Regions from separate parts of the Sphingobacterium sp. UME9 genome, predicted to be linked through region 1. Evidence: riboswitches for the same ligand, from Rfam matches in the RefSeq annotation. Region 1 holds a riboswitch; the other holds the start of a gene.
What was found. A riboswitch is a leader RNA that binds a small molecule or an ion and turns the genes downstream of it on or off. The one in region 1 is predicted to bind S-adenosylmethionine.
Positions count from the first base shown of each region.

Region 2: it holds a riboswitch for S-adenosylmethionine, as region 1 does, so the genes downstream of both, A9970_RS10370 (methylenetetrahydrofolate reductase) here and A9970_RS21305 (5-oxoprolinase) in region 1, are expected to answer to the same signal.

Region 1 covers NZ_LZZP01000013.1:522,179-529,488, forward strand. Annotated here, with positions in the region: gene A9970_RS21295 (TonB-dependent receptor) at 1-569, shown strand, start outside; gene A9970_RS21300 (RagB/SusD family nutrient uptake outer membrane protein) at 575-2,092, shown strand; gene A9970_RS21305 (5-oxoprolinase) at 2,190-2,453, opposite strand; SAM-I-IV-variant riboswitch at 2,520-2,613, opposite strand; gene A9970_RS21310 (DUF3050 domain-containing protein) at 2,824-3,594, shown strand; gene A9970_RS21315 (TolC family protein) at 3,859-5,136, shown strand; gene A9970_RS21320 (HlyD family secretion protein) at 5,136-6,197, shown strand; gene A9970_RS21325 (beta-carotene 15,15'-monooxygenase) at 6,197-7,310, shown strand, end outside.
Region 2 covers NZ_LZZP01000005.1:435,738-443,047, reverse strand. Annotated here, with positions in the region: gene A9970_RS10390 (exodeoxyribonuclease V subunit beta) at 1-1,831, opposite strand, end outside; gene A9970_RS10385 (30S ribosomal protein S16) at 2,191-2,712, shown strand; gene rimM (ribosome maturation factor RimM) at 2,832-3,356, shown strand; gene A9970_RS10375 (hypothetical protein) at 3,460-4,311, shown strand; SAM riboswitch class I at 4,530-4,632, shown strand; gene A9970_RS10370 (methylenetetrahydrofolate reductase) at 4,703-5,659, shown strand; gene A9970_RS10365 (DUF2723 domain-containing protein) at 5,907-7,310, shown strand, end outside.

The DNA of each region.
Region 1 (7,310 bases):
ATACACTACCAGGAGATCTTAAGTATCGGGATGTCAATGGGGACGGAAAAATAGATGCGAACGACAGAACAATTATTTCCGGTGTAGATCCAAAACTGAACTATAGTTTTAATCTAAGTGCAAGTTTTAAGGGCTTTGACTTTTCGGCTCTTTTACAAGGAGTATATGGCGTCAAATCCTATGTTTCGGGCTGGGGCGTAACGCCATTTGTACAGGGTAGCCCGCCGACAAAAGATTGGTTAGACCGTTGGACACCTGAAAACCCTTCGACAACGATGCCCCGTATTTATTGGGGTTGGAGTGCTCCAGAGAAATTCAGCCGTGCTTCCAGCTATTTTATACAGGATGCTTCATACTTCAGGTTGAAAAATCTTGTGTTCGGATACACTTTACCTGAAGGGCTGTTGAAAAAATATAAAATTGACCGCCTAAGGGTTTATTTTTCGGGTGATAACCTCCTTACTGCGACCAAATTTAAGGGCTTGGACCCTGAACGCTATGGAAATGGTGATCTGGTGCAGTATCCACAAAACAAGATTTATTCATTTGGTGTACAAGTTAACTTTTAAGTGCTATGAAAAAGAAATTTATAACAGCGTTGATGCTATCCGGACTATTTTTGGGTTCCTGTAACAGTGCCTTGGACCTCAATCCTTTGGATCAGATCGCTTCGGACAACTATTTTAGCAAAAAATCGGATTTTGATAATGCCTTGGCGGGGGTATATGCCTCGTTGCAGAGTGAGGCTTTCTCCTATGGGATGCCTTTCCGGGACTGTCTGACCGACAATGGCTACAATCAGTTCAACTCAGGTAGCGTCAATGAAATCGTAGGTGGGAATTTAAATCCGACCACAGGGGGGTATGAAACCGGAATTTATAACGATGCTTATGTGGGAATAGGACGTGCCAATCGCCTGATCGAGAAGCTTCAGAGCTATAACGGCTCCGATATGAACGATGGGGAGAAGAAGAACATGGAAGCCGAAGCCCGCTTTATCCGTGCTTTTGTTTACTTCCAATTGTACAGTATTTATGGTGAGGTGCCGCTTGTGCTGACTTCCCTCAGTCTGGAGAATCAGCGTCAGCCAAAGGAAACTGCAGAGAATATCCTAAAACAGATTCGGGCCGATCTGGATTTTGGGATCGCCAACTTAGCGGCTAAGCCGTATTTCAATAATGGGGGGCATGCGACCGCAAGTTCAGCAAAAGCCTTGAAAGCACGGGTTTTACTGTTTGCGGCTTATGGCGACAAAGGGCTGCCCGATTTAGCAATCTTGAAAGAGGTAAAAGACTTATGCACCGATGTCATGAAAGAGTATACTCTGAGTACGGCTTTTGAAAATGTCTTTCGCGATGCAACACAGAAGAACAATACCGAGATTATCTTTTCGGTCAATTTTCTGGCACCGAATAATACAGCCCCCTGGGACATGTATTTAGGCGATTGGATCGCTGCTTCACCTTTACAAAACCTGGTGGATACCTATGAATGCAAAGATGGTCTGCCTTATGGTGAATCACCCTTGACTGACCGAGCCAATCCCTTCAAAGATAGGGATCCGCGCTTGAGCAAAACAATTTTCGTGGATCATCCTGACTTTGGCGGCGGTAAGATCCATACACCGTCCAATCCGCGGCCTACAGGTTATGGGGTGTTGAAATTTTTGGATCCGGCCAACTTACCTTTTGGCTTTTCAACATTGAGCCAACAGGATGCGGTTGTACTGCGGTTTGGGGAGGTGTTATTGATGTATGCCGAAGCACAAAATGAAATCGCCGGACCAGACCCATCGGTTTACGATGCCATGAATACCCTGAGGAGCCGCGTTCAGATGCCCGGGTTCCCTGCCGGTTATACCAAGGAAAAAATGCGCGACCGTATCCGCCACGAAAGAAGGGTTGAACTTGCTTTCGAAGGACTACGGCATTACGACCTGATTCGTTGGCATATCGCAGGCGAAGTACTCAATGCGGTCAAAGACAGTAAAGTGCCCTATCATTTTGAAGACAAATTTTACCGCTGGCCATTACCACAAACAGAAATTGAGAAAAGCGCAGGTGTGTTAATTCAGAATCCAAACTATAAATAATAAGATTATCGCCTTCTTTTAAATCGGCAATTTCCTAAACCAACCACAGCAGCGCGCACGAAGTCCTTTCGATGCGCGCTTTTTTTGCCGATAACGATTATTGTAAAGGAATCAGGACATTCTGTTCCAAGCGTACAGGGACATGCTTCACCGAGGTAAAACCGTCTTCCTTGGAAATGATGTTGGAAAGATCCAGTCCTCTTTTGGAGAACGTACTGATCAAAGCTGTTCTAAAGGTTGCCTTGGCTGAACCCCAGCCTTGTCCCAAGATGGTGTCATTGTTGAGCTGTATCAGTTCATCTGTTGAGTAATAACTGAATTTTTCCAGTAAGTGTTGGTAAAGATTTGTTGTAGTAGCCATACAATTTAAAAATTTAAAGGATTAAACCATAAACTGTATCCAGATCTTGTTGGGAAAATAATCGTTCAGCGACGTTTATTTTGGTCGAAACCCGTATTAATTTACCACCGCGGTGCCTGCACTCGGTTGGTATTGCATCATGCAATTCTGAATACTCTACAAATATAGTAGATTATTTTTTATAATAAAAAATATTTTTGTTTTTAAGGGTAAATGAACGTTAGCAACAGGAATAGGGCGGTCAAAAGCGAGGCGCGTTGTTGGCTGTGATTTGGTTATGAAGCGGATAGCTGGACGAAAAATTTATCATGTTACTGTAATCTCATCGAAAATACTTTTAAAAACAGAGATAAGACAATACTTTTGCGCCATGAATAGAATTGCGGAAATTAACGAATACATTGCTGCCGAACGCGAGGTATTATTGCAACACCCTTTGTATCGTAAGATCAAAACGATCAAGAATCTACGTTCTTTTACAGAAGGGCATGTGTACGCTGTATGGGATTTTATGTCTTTACTAAAAGCTTTACAGATTAAATTGACCTGTACGACTTTACCTTGGTTTGCGAGTGAGCATCCATCAACACGCTATCTAATCAACGAAATTGTATTGGCTGAGGAGTCGGATGAATATATTGATGGCCGCCGTTTGAGCCATTTTGAGATGTATCTGGACGCCATGGATGCCATGGGTGCCGACCTTCATCTGGTCAACAAATTTATTGCTCACGCAAAAAAATCGAACAACATATTCGATGTCATTGCAACGACCACATTGGACAAGCGGATCAAAGACTTTTTGAATTTTACATTCGAAGTGATTGCTGAGGGCGAGGTGCATAAAATTGCTGCTGCATTTACATTTGGACGCGAAGATCTTATCCCGGGAATGTTTACCTCTATTTTGGAAGAAATTAAAACAAACTTCCCTACAGCCAATCTGGACAGCTTTATCTATTATTTTCAACGTCATATTGACCTTGATGGCGATGAGCACGGGCCTTTGGCGATGCAGATGATCACAGATCTCGGGAAGGACGATGAGGTTAAATGGACAGAAATGAAAGAGATCAGTAAAATTGCGCTACAAAAAAGAATACAGTTGTGGAATGCAATAGAAGATTCCTTATACGGATAATCTATTATTATACCGTCGAGAAAGGCCTTTCAAATCATGATTTGAAAGGCCTTTTTTATGTGCTGTAAAAAAGGATATTGTAAGGGCTTCTTGGCAGATATTGGTCTTTTTGTTTGAATTGATGAAAAAATGTCTTTTTTTCATAACATATTGGCGTTTGTGAAGAAATCCAAGTTCCAATAAGTGTCTAAGTTTGCAACGCAAAAAAATTACATAGCACACGTGAACTTTTTTCCTCCCTATTGGGCAAAAGGCATACTAACCATGGGATTGTTAGTATTCGCTATTTCGGACACCTTCGCCCTCGATTCTTTGCGCATGTCCCTGAAAGACATGATCAACAAAGCGCTACAGAACAGTAAATACATTGAGCAGTCCTATTTGCAGCTCAAAGAAACTGAGGTGGCAGTACAGCAGCAACGCATGGAGTTGCTCCCTAAGATTTCCGCCAGAGCTTCTGCTAGTTATGCAAGTAATATGCCTGTGTATGACCAGGGTCTTTTAAATAAACCTTCCCAGCATGATATCATTCATTACTTGTACGATAGCGGCCTGGATTTTTATCTGAACCTCTACAATGGGCATCGGGACCTAATGAAAATTGAGTCCAAAAAATTGGAAAATGAGCTGGCCAGAATCGATTGGAAGAATGCCGCAGCGCAGACGAAATTGGAGGTTTGCAATCTTTTTTTGGATTTGGAACTGTCGTATAGTAACCGATCTTTAATTGAACAGGATATTGCTGATCAACGGGTACAGCTCAAAGAGATTGAGCATCTGTATAAGGCGGGCGTGGTATTACACAGTGACGTCTTGCGTATTTCGTTGGAGCTTTCGAAGCGGGAACTGTTGCTCGTGCAGATCGGTCATGATATTCAGGCTGCAAATCAGAAGCTGCAGCTTATTGGCGGCATTACAGCGGAGATTGTGCCCCTGCCCGAGCAGTTTCAAGTGGAAAACCCCAGCTATGAAGCGCTTGTTGCCGAAGCGCGAAGCCATGCTTTTTCCCTCCTAAAATCCGAACAGGAAGTGGTTTTGAAGAAGTTGTCGGTCAAACAGGCACGATCAAATTATCTTCCTGAGTTGGGATTGACCAGTACATTCACCTTTGCCAATCCACAGGTTTTCTTGTATCCCTATAATCCCAGCTGGTATAATCTGAGTATCACAGGACTCAAATTAAACATACCGATCTCGGCTATCTATCTCAATAAAAACGTGGTGCGCGGAGCACAGATCGCATTGGATCGACAAGAGGTAAAACACCATCATGAAGAGGAGATTCTGGAAAATCAGCTGTTACAGGCCTTGTTGGATTATCAATTGGCTATTAAGCAGCAGGAGGTCTGTCAAAACAATAAGGCGTTGGCGCAGGAAAATGCACGAATTATAAAAAACAGGTATTTTAAATCATCGGCTTTGATTACAGATCTCTTGGATGCTGATATGCAATACCTAAAAACACTTTTTGATCTTGAAACCGCACATATTGCGATACAGAAACACTATTATTTTATCGAATTTTTGAAGGGTACTATCTAATGAAACCTAAATCACGAAGAACAGTTGTGGAGGCACAACTCACTCGAATTACCAACTGGTTGGCTGGAATTGTCTTGTTGGCCTTGTTGTTATGGGGCGCTCAAGCATTATGGATGCGACTGCGGTATATCTACACAAATGATGCACAGGTAACGCAATATATCAATCCCATTGTTTCTCGGGTGGGAGGATATGTGGTTTCTGTGCATTATCACGATCATCAATTGGTTAAACGGGGTGATACCTTGTTGCTTATTGATAATAAGGAATATAAATATGAGGCTGATCAGGTAGCGGCATCCGTCAATAAGGAAGCTGCAGAGATCAATGTTCTTCATAGTCAAAAGGAAATTCTTCAGGCGGAACATGAATCTTTACGCACCTCCATTGCTGCCGGGGAGGCTCGGGTAACCAAGCAACAGTTGGAATATGATCGATATAATTATTTGTTTCAGGAAAAGTCTGCAACGGCACAGCAGCTGGAGGATGTAAAAGCGACGTTGGATGTGTATAAGAGTGAGCTGGCTTCGTTAAAGCATAAATTACAGGCTTCACAGGAACGTGTGCATGATGTGGATATGAAAAAAGGTGTGGTCGATGCCGAACGTGTTCGTTTAACGGCAGCTGTCGGCCGTAAAAGGCTTGATGTCGGCTATACCGTTATTCGCGCACCTTACGATGGGCAGATTGGCAAACGCACGATTGAAAAAGGTCAAATGATAAGTGCTGGCGAAGTTTTGGGCTTTATCGTTAATAGAGAAACCCCAACCTGGGTAACGGCTAATTTTAAGGAAACGCAACTCCGTTATTTGCATCTTGGCAATAGGGTTGAGGTGGTTGCTGACGCGTATCCGGATCAAAAATTTTATGGAAAAATTATTTCCATCTCCCCGGCTACAGGATCTGCATTCTCCCTTTTGCCGCCAGATAATGCAACGGGCAACTTTGTGAAGATTGTTCAACGCGTACCTGTGCGCATCGAGCTGGATAAGCAAAGGGGAGCGCAACAGCTTCTTTCGGGAATGAATGTGAATGTGTCGGTATCAAAAAAGCAGAAATAGTGAAAGGAATTTTTAAAGAATGGGTACCGGAGTGGTTGATCAAGCTTATCCTGTTTAGTAGCTTGATGCCGAGTATGGTCTTATTTTTCCTGCCAGGTGCAAATACAAATGTCACCGCTGGATTTTACGGTGCCCAACCCAGTGATGTCCAGTTCCTGATCATTTTGTTTTATGCTGGTTTTGTTGGATTCTACGTTTTAGAACGACGCTTTTTTTTATACTTTCCAATCAAGCAGTACTACATTATTTTTAATCTTCTACAGCTATTGAATTGCTTTTTGATGTACAGCATCACCGATATCAGCTGGGTATATGGCCTGCGCTTTTTCCAAGGGATGTTGTTTGCTTCTGCCGTAAACTTATCGATATCCATGATATTCTCACGGTTGAAAAGCGATCGGGCTAAGGAAGTAAGTTATGCTGTCTTTTTTGGTATGTTACTCTGCAGCTCCCCATTTAATACTTTCGTCACGGCTGAATTTATCGATTCATTCAATTTTGATCAGCTCTATCTATACGCTGCATTATCATTTGTACCAGGTTTATTGCTCATTATGCTGTCGATGCGCTCCATACGACATATACGCCCTTACCCTTTGTTTTCATTAGACTGGGCAAGCTGCATTTTCTATAGTCTTGTGATTGTCAGTTTTGGCTATTTAATGGTGTATGGACAAGAAGTTTATTGGTTTAACGATCAGCATATGCTGATCATATTAGGGGTAGGTCTAGCGTTGCTTATTCTTTTTATTGTTCGGCAAATGGTGCTCAGGCGTGTGTATGTTCATTTGGCGATTTTTAAAAACAGGAACTTTCTCTTGGGCTTATTGATTTTGTACATGATGTATATCGAGCGCTTCTCCTTGACCATCTCAAATCAATATCTCGTACAGGTTATTCAACTTGATCCTATTCATTTGTCCTATATCCAGTGGTTTAATATCGCTGGTATTGTCGCTGGTGTTCTAGGCTCATTGTATTGGATGCTTGGGCAACGCCCCGTAAAATGGATCTGGATTTCGGGCTATTGTTGCTTGCTGCTGTTTCACCAATGGATGTTTTTCTCCTTTGAGGGGCAGGGTAATGATGCGCATTTTTGGATACCCTTAGTTT
Region 2 (7,310 bases), on a different contig from region 1:
CCTGTACATTACTCCGTACCAGGATACCGATCTGCTGCGCCTGATATCGTCCGCTACCGATCCAGTCGCCTATTTTTTGACATAGTTGTAGTAACGATTCTTCAATAACCTGATTTCTTCTATAGCGTCCATCAGTGACAGGAATGTAGGAGATTTCGATAGATCCTAATTGGTCAAGTTTCCCTTTTTTATGTTCAGGTACTTCCTGTTGGCTGTTTTCATAAGCTTTGACCAGCATATTGTCATTGCCAGCAGAAATCCACCATTGTTTACCTTCTTCATCAAGGCTTTCGAATACTTTTTCATTCAGTACCTGTTGCAGATGTTGGGGAATACTGCTAAAGAGGTAATTGTTTAAATGGATGATATTTGGAAGACTTCTAAAATTGGTGTCGAGGCTTCCGTTTTCGATAAAGGTGGTTTTGCTATCCTCGTCTAAGTGAAAGGTATGACCAACCTGTTGTTCTACCTGTTGCAGGAGTATACGCCAATCCCCATTCCGCCAGCGATAGATACTCTGTTTGACATCCCCAACGATCAGGTGTTCGCTGATTGTGCCTTTGGCATCTGCCAATGCATTGATCAATAGCGGACTATAGTTTTTCCACTGAATACGCGAAGTATCCTGAAATTCGTCAAACAAAAAGTAGTTAAAGCGATTGCCGATCTTCTCCCAGATAAATGTTGGATCGCTATTTTCATCAAGTCCGAGTTTGTTTAATAAAATCTGCGAGTCGGAGATTAATTGAGCACCATTGTCCCGCCGCCATTGCGTCAGTAAATCGCTCATTTCCTTGAGCAGGCGTAGGTAATAGAGATTACTTTGTACCGCTTGATAAGCAATGTAAGCCGATAGATTATCGTGTAGCTTTTGGAACGATGCCAGAATGGGCCCGAGTGCGGCGATAAGATCATGACGTATATTTTTGTCACTATCTGTAAAAGCATCTTCATTGTCGATCAACTGGATATATTTTTCCAGTACCTTGGCGATTTCGGAAGCGCTCAGCTTTTCCGTTTTTTTATTGGTTTTGCTAGCGGAGATTATTTTATTGCGCGATTTACCTTTCAGGTCACTTTCGGAGATATTAAAATTCTTAAATGTTTCACTAAAGGCTTCAATTGTCATGGAGAGCGCCTCAGTGAAGGAGTTTATCTTCTGTTCAACTTCCTGATTGAGGAGATTAAAAACTTCCTTTGGATTGGCAGAATTGATGTCACCATCAAATTCCTGGAAATTTTCAGAGAAAATAAGACTTGCCAAACCCATTAGTTGTTGACGGTAGTTCCAATTTTCATTTTTTGCTATTTTCTTTTCCGCATAAGCGATAATCCAATCCAGTAGGTCGGGTCGTTCATCCAGCAATTGATTAAGCATGACTGTCAGGTCATTTTTCACTTTATTGACATTCATTTCAATCTTATAAGCAGCATCAAGATTGAGTTCATACGTAAATGCACGAATGACTTTTTGGGAAAAACCATCAATTGTACTTATGGTAAAATGACTGTAGTCATGTAGGATACGTCGATAAACCCGAAAAGCTTTCTCCTGTATCAGATGCGGATTCCAGTCTGGCTGCTGCTGGAGTAAAAGCTTTCTGATATCTTCAATTTTAGGGCTACGATTGCCTGTTGCCAAGCCATGGAGTACCGAGAGGATACGTTCCTTCATCTCGGCGGTTGCCTTATTGGTGAATGTCACCGCCAAAATCTCCTTATAGCTATTCTCGTTGGAGAGTAGGAGCGTGAGATAGTGTAAAGTCAAGCTAAAGGTTTTTCCCGAACCGGCTGAAGCTTTTAGTATTTTTAATGGCGCAACAGATTTCATGGAATGAAGGTAGAAAGTAAAAAGTGAATTGGCAAAAATGTCGATGACTATTTCGAAGGCACTGTACCCAAACGGTTCATCCTGTTTACATTTGGTAAAGGTGTCCTTTTGAAGGAAGGAGCTGTTTTTTGTCTTGATTTTTGAAAAGTTTGTTGTAGCTTCCGTATGGAAGCAAGAAAAGATGAAGGTCTAAGGTGTAGGTATTACGGTTGAAAGAGCTTGTTGAAAAGAGCTAACCCTGTCGTTTTCAGTGAAGTTTTATTAAATTATAATGATGATTAAAAAAAAATAACTATCTTTGCATCCCCTCTAGTATGAAGCTCGGGGGATATGTTGAATACATAAAATAAAATTAAAAAATGGCAACTAAAATCAGATTGCAAAGACACGGTAAAAAAGGACGTCCTTTTTACCACGTAGTCGTAGCGGATTCTCGCGCTCCACGTGACGGTAAATTCATCGAACGTATTGGTTCTTACAACCCAAACACAAATCCAGCAACTATCGTTTTGGATTTTGAAAAAGCTTTGGATTGGATGAATAAAGGTGCTCAACCAACTGACACTGCTCGCGCTATCCTTTCTTACAAAGGTGTTCTTTACAAAAAACACTTGCAAGGTGGTGTGAAAAAAGGTGCTTTTGATGAAGCTGCTGCTGAAGCTAAATTTACAGCTTGGACTGAAGCTAATGATGCAAGAATCTCTGGTAAAAAAGATGGTTTAGCACAAACTAAAGCTGAAGCTAAAAAAGCTGCTTTAGTGGCTGAAGCTAAGAAAAAAGAAGAAAAAGCTGCTGCTGTAGCTGCTAAAAATGCTCCTGTAGCGGAAGAAACTGCTGCTGAAGAGACTGAAGCTCCTGCATCAGAAGAAACTGAAGGTTAATTCTTTCATAAAGTATTCGAGAAAGCCGACTCAATCTTGAGCCGGCTTTTTTTGAAACAGCCAATAGGCTAATGGTTCGCCAAATCATGTCTCACAGCTAATCGCTAAATACGAAATATATGACTATTGATCAAAGCTTTTACATCGGTTACATCAGTAAAACAAGAGGTCTTAAAGGAGAAGTACAACTATTTTTTGAATTCGAGGAATACGAGAGTTTGAATATCGATGTTGTCTTTGTGGAAGTGAACAAAAAGCTTGTTCCTTATTTTGTTGATACCATTAAATTTCAAAAAAATAGTACAGCGTATGTGACATTTGAGGATGTGGATCATATCGATAAGGCTCAAGTACTTGTACGTAAAAAGCTATATCTTTCCAATGATAAGATGCCCGAGCGCGATCCAGATGATTTTAGATATACTGATTTAATCGGTTTTTTAGTGATTGATGAAAACCATGGTGAATTGGGGCAAATAACAGATGTTCAGGAATTTCCACAACAATTTGTCGCTTCGGTAAATATGGACGGTAAAGAACTGATGTTCCCGTTGTCTGATGATTTGATCTTAGGAATCGATGGCGAAGAGGAGATCATTGAAGTTGAATTGCCAGAAGGCTTGGTGGATCTTTATAAAGAATAAGCATATCCCCGAGCTTATTCAAATAAATAGCCGTATACGAACTATTGCAGTAATTTCTTATCTTGGTCTGTATATTATTACTGGCCATAATTATTGATTTATTTTGAAACCGTTATTACTGCTGCTATTCATATTCTCGTTGTCTTCTTGTGCTTTCTTTGGGAAGAAAAAGGACTTTCCTGAAGGCAATTACCAAATGATATTGGGCTATTCAAATGAAGAGTATCATAAAGTAAAAAGAGAATCACCCCAAAATGTCGAGGCAGATACCTATGGTAATGATCCTACGATATACCGATCCTTTCTCTCTCTCCATGATAAAGACAAGTTTGTCATGGCGATCGATGATATCTTACTCTTCGGTAAGTATAGATTCAATGGCGATCGATTAGAATTGACCGATGAGAAAAAAGGTAGCCTCGCATTAGATATTATTAAGGTAAAAAGCGATTTTGTTCAGCTGAGAGGTGATTTTTCACAGTTTAGCTCAGCACGTATACCCACTAGCGAAAGACTTTATATCAACTTTGCGTTAGATAAAACCCCTATCCGGGAGACCCCCAGCAAATTTGATAGTCAAGTGAATCTATGGCGAAATGCCCCTGTAAAATCAGAAAGTGAAAAGGAGATAAAAGCCAGGGCATTGAATTTTGTAGATTATTCTATCGCTTATTTCCAACACATATCAAGTTCTGGTACACATCACGATTATCGAATGGATGGTGTTGAATCACCCATTATTTATGCTGAGAATGGCATTGTGCTCAAGGCATGGGCAGATGTTCCCGATTCTTGGAAGGAATTATTTTACAACGAAAAAAATGCATTAGTCGCCTATCAATATTTATTTGATGGTTTTAAATTTGGATCGAAAGAGGAGTACCATGTTACAGGACTCTTATTGATCACATTTTATCTCAAAAATCTACGGAATTCCCTGGCAGCGAATCTTTAGCCAATCCTGTTGTGGCATAGTCAATCTCTTCGCTGTCGATGATCCTCGATCGTTAATTTTATCTGTTTTTTTAAGTCTTTTACTTTTGGTGGAGCGTAAATTCCTGTTGTTGACTGGGAATAAACCTGAAGCCGCATTTATTGAAGTCTTTTTGCCGCTATTTTTGCCTTTTCGAAAAAATATTTTTGTCTTTTGATTTTTTAAAACGATATTAGCAACGCTTATAGAGAAAGGCCGAGGGACTAGACCCGTTGAAGCCTTAGCAACCTGTATTGTTCAAGGTGCTAAATTCTACCCTACTCCATGTGGGAAAGATAAGTTACATGTAGATAAACGATTCCTCGACTTGTGCGTTTCGATGTAAGCCAACCAAACTAAAAACAGTTTTTTAATGAAGATTATCGATCATATCCAGAATGCCAAAGGAAAAACATTGTTTTCTTTTGAGCTATTGCCACCGGCAAAAGGGCAGGGCATCCAAAGTATTTTTAAAACCATGGATGAACTGATGGAGTTTAAACCTCCTTTTATCGACGTAACCTACCATCGGGAAGATTATATCTATAAAGAGCATGCGAGTGGATTACTGGAACGCGTTTCCTATCGTAAACGTCCTGGGACAGTGGCGATATGTGCTGCAATCATGAATAAATATAAAGTAGATGCGGTGCCCCATTTGATATGTGGTGGTTTTACAAAAGAGGAAACTGAAAATGCCCTGATCGATTTGAACTTTCTGGGGATAGATAACGTCTTGGTATTGCGGGGAGATGCACGTAAGGGCGATGCCGATTTCATACCGAGCGATGGTGGACATGCTTTTGCAACAGACCTATTGGAACAGGTAACTGATATGAATAAAGGAAAGTATCTGCATGAAGACATTATCACATCGGAAAAGACTGATTTTTGCATCGGAGTAGCGGGATATCCCGAAAAGCATTTTGAATCGCCAAATTTCAATACTGATTTTAAATATCTGAAACAAAAAGTCGATATGGGAGCAGAGTTTATTGTGACTCAGATGTTCTTTAATGTTGAAAAATACAAAGAGTTTGTAACAAAATGTAGAGACAATGGAATCCATGTGCCTATTATTCCAGGATTAAAACCACTGACAACGAAAAAGCAGTTGGTGACCTTACCAAGGATATTTCATTTAGATATTCCGGAGGAACTGAGCGATGCTGTTTCAGCATGTAAAACGAATGCCGACGTCAGACAAGTCGGTGAGGAGTGGTTGGTGCAACAATGTCAGGAGCTGATTAAATTTGGCGCTCCGGTATTACATTTCTATACGATGAGTAATCCCGGTCCAACAAAGAAGATTGTTGAAAAACTAGCCTAACTCATAAAAATAATACGAAAAGGGAGCGCATAAGCTCCCTTTTTTTATGGCAGTATTCGTTGTGAAAGCCTAAAATATGTCCAGAATTTTGATAGTGTGGTTTAGGCCGATCTGTATATTCAGGGTTTAATAGCCTGTTTATAGTCAGATACTTGTGTTAAATAGTGTTAATTAACTTATTGGAGTCAGGATAACTTTTTAACTTAAAGTGCTAAAAAGGATTTTAACAATAGACCAAATTGACCTTATGAAGTACACTAGATTAAATTCTCTACTCGGCTTTGCTTGCGGACTAATTGCTACATGTGTATATATCGCCACCGTTGAAAAGACGGTAAGCTGGTGGGATTGTGGTGAATTTATTGCCTGTGCCTACAAGCTGGAAGTGGCACACCAACCGGGAGCACCATTATTTCTTCTTATTCAGAATATATTTTCCAACCTGGCTTTTGGTAATGCAGGTAAAATTGCCTATTGGATGAATATTGGATCCGCAATCTGCAGTGGGCTTACTGTTACATTTTTATTCTGGACGATAACAGCAATTGCCAAAAGGATACTCAACAGGCAAGAGAAAGTTCAATTATCGAATTATTTCCAAATTTTTGCTGCGGGTTTAGTTGGTGCAATGGCTTTCTGCTTCAGTGATTCATTCTGGTATTCGGCTGTTGAATCTGAGGTATATGCGATGTCTTCATTGTGTACAGCGATTGTTTTTTGGGCAATTTTAAAGTGGGAAGTGCGTGCAGATGAAGAAGGTAGCGATCGTTGGCTGGTTTTTATTGCTTTTGTTATGGGCCTTTCGATCGGAGTGCACCTATTAAATCTGTTGGCAATTCCGGCTATAGCGATGGTTGTCTATTTCAGAAGAGCAGGACAGGTTAGTGCGAAAGGCACAATACAAGCTTTCTTGGTAGGAGTGCTGATCTTGGGGGCCGTTTTGTGGGGAATTATTCAATGGTTGGTCGGTCTCGCAGCTAAGGTAGACCTCTTGTTTGTAAACTCGCTAGGTTTGGGCTTTGGCTCAGGCATCTTCTTCTTTTGTCTGCTGTTGGGGAGCTTCCTCATTTATGGGCTCTATTATTCTTATAAAAAGCGGCAATACACACTCCACACCGGGCTGCTGGTCTTTTGTTTTATTCTATTTGGGTATAGCTCCTATACCATGGTTTTGATCCGTGGAAAAGCGAATCCCTCGTTAAACAATAATGCGCCAGACAATGTGTTTTCTTTTTTGGGTTATCTGAGCCGGGAGCAATATATCCGGGAACCTTTACTCAAAGGACCCAATTATGATTCACAAGTCGTTGGTGTCGAGAGTAAAACCGGTTATCGCAAAGATGAATCAGGGTATATTCCTTTTAGTCAGGTCGATAAGTATACGTTTGATAAGGAAACTTTCTTTCCCCGCATATATAGTCAAGATGGAGCCCATCAAGCTTATTATAGGAGTTACCTCAATTTGAAGGAGGGGCAGCAGCCACAATTCTCGGATAATTTTAAGTTCTTTTTTAATTTTCAACTGGGCGATATGTATACCCGATATTTCTTGTGGAATTTTGTCGGTAGACAGAATGACAGGCAAGGGTATGGGACCTATAGTGACGGCAACTGGTTGTCGGGGATTAAACCATTGGATAATTGGCGTTTA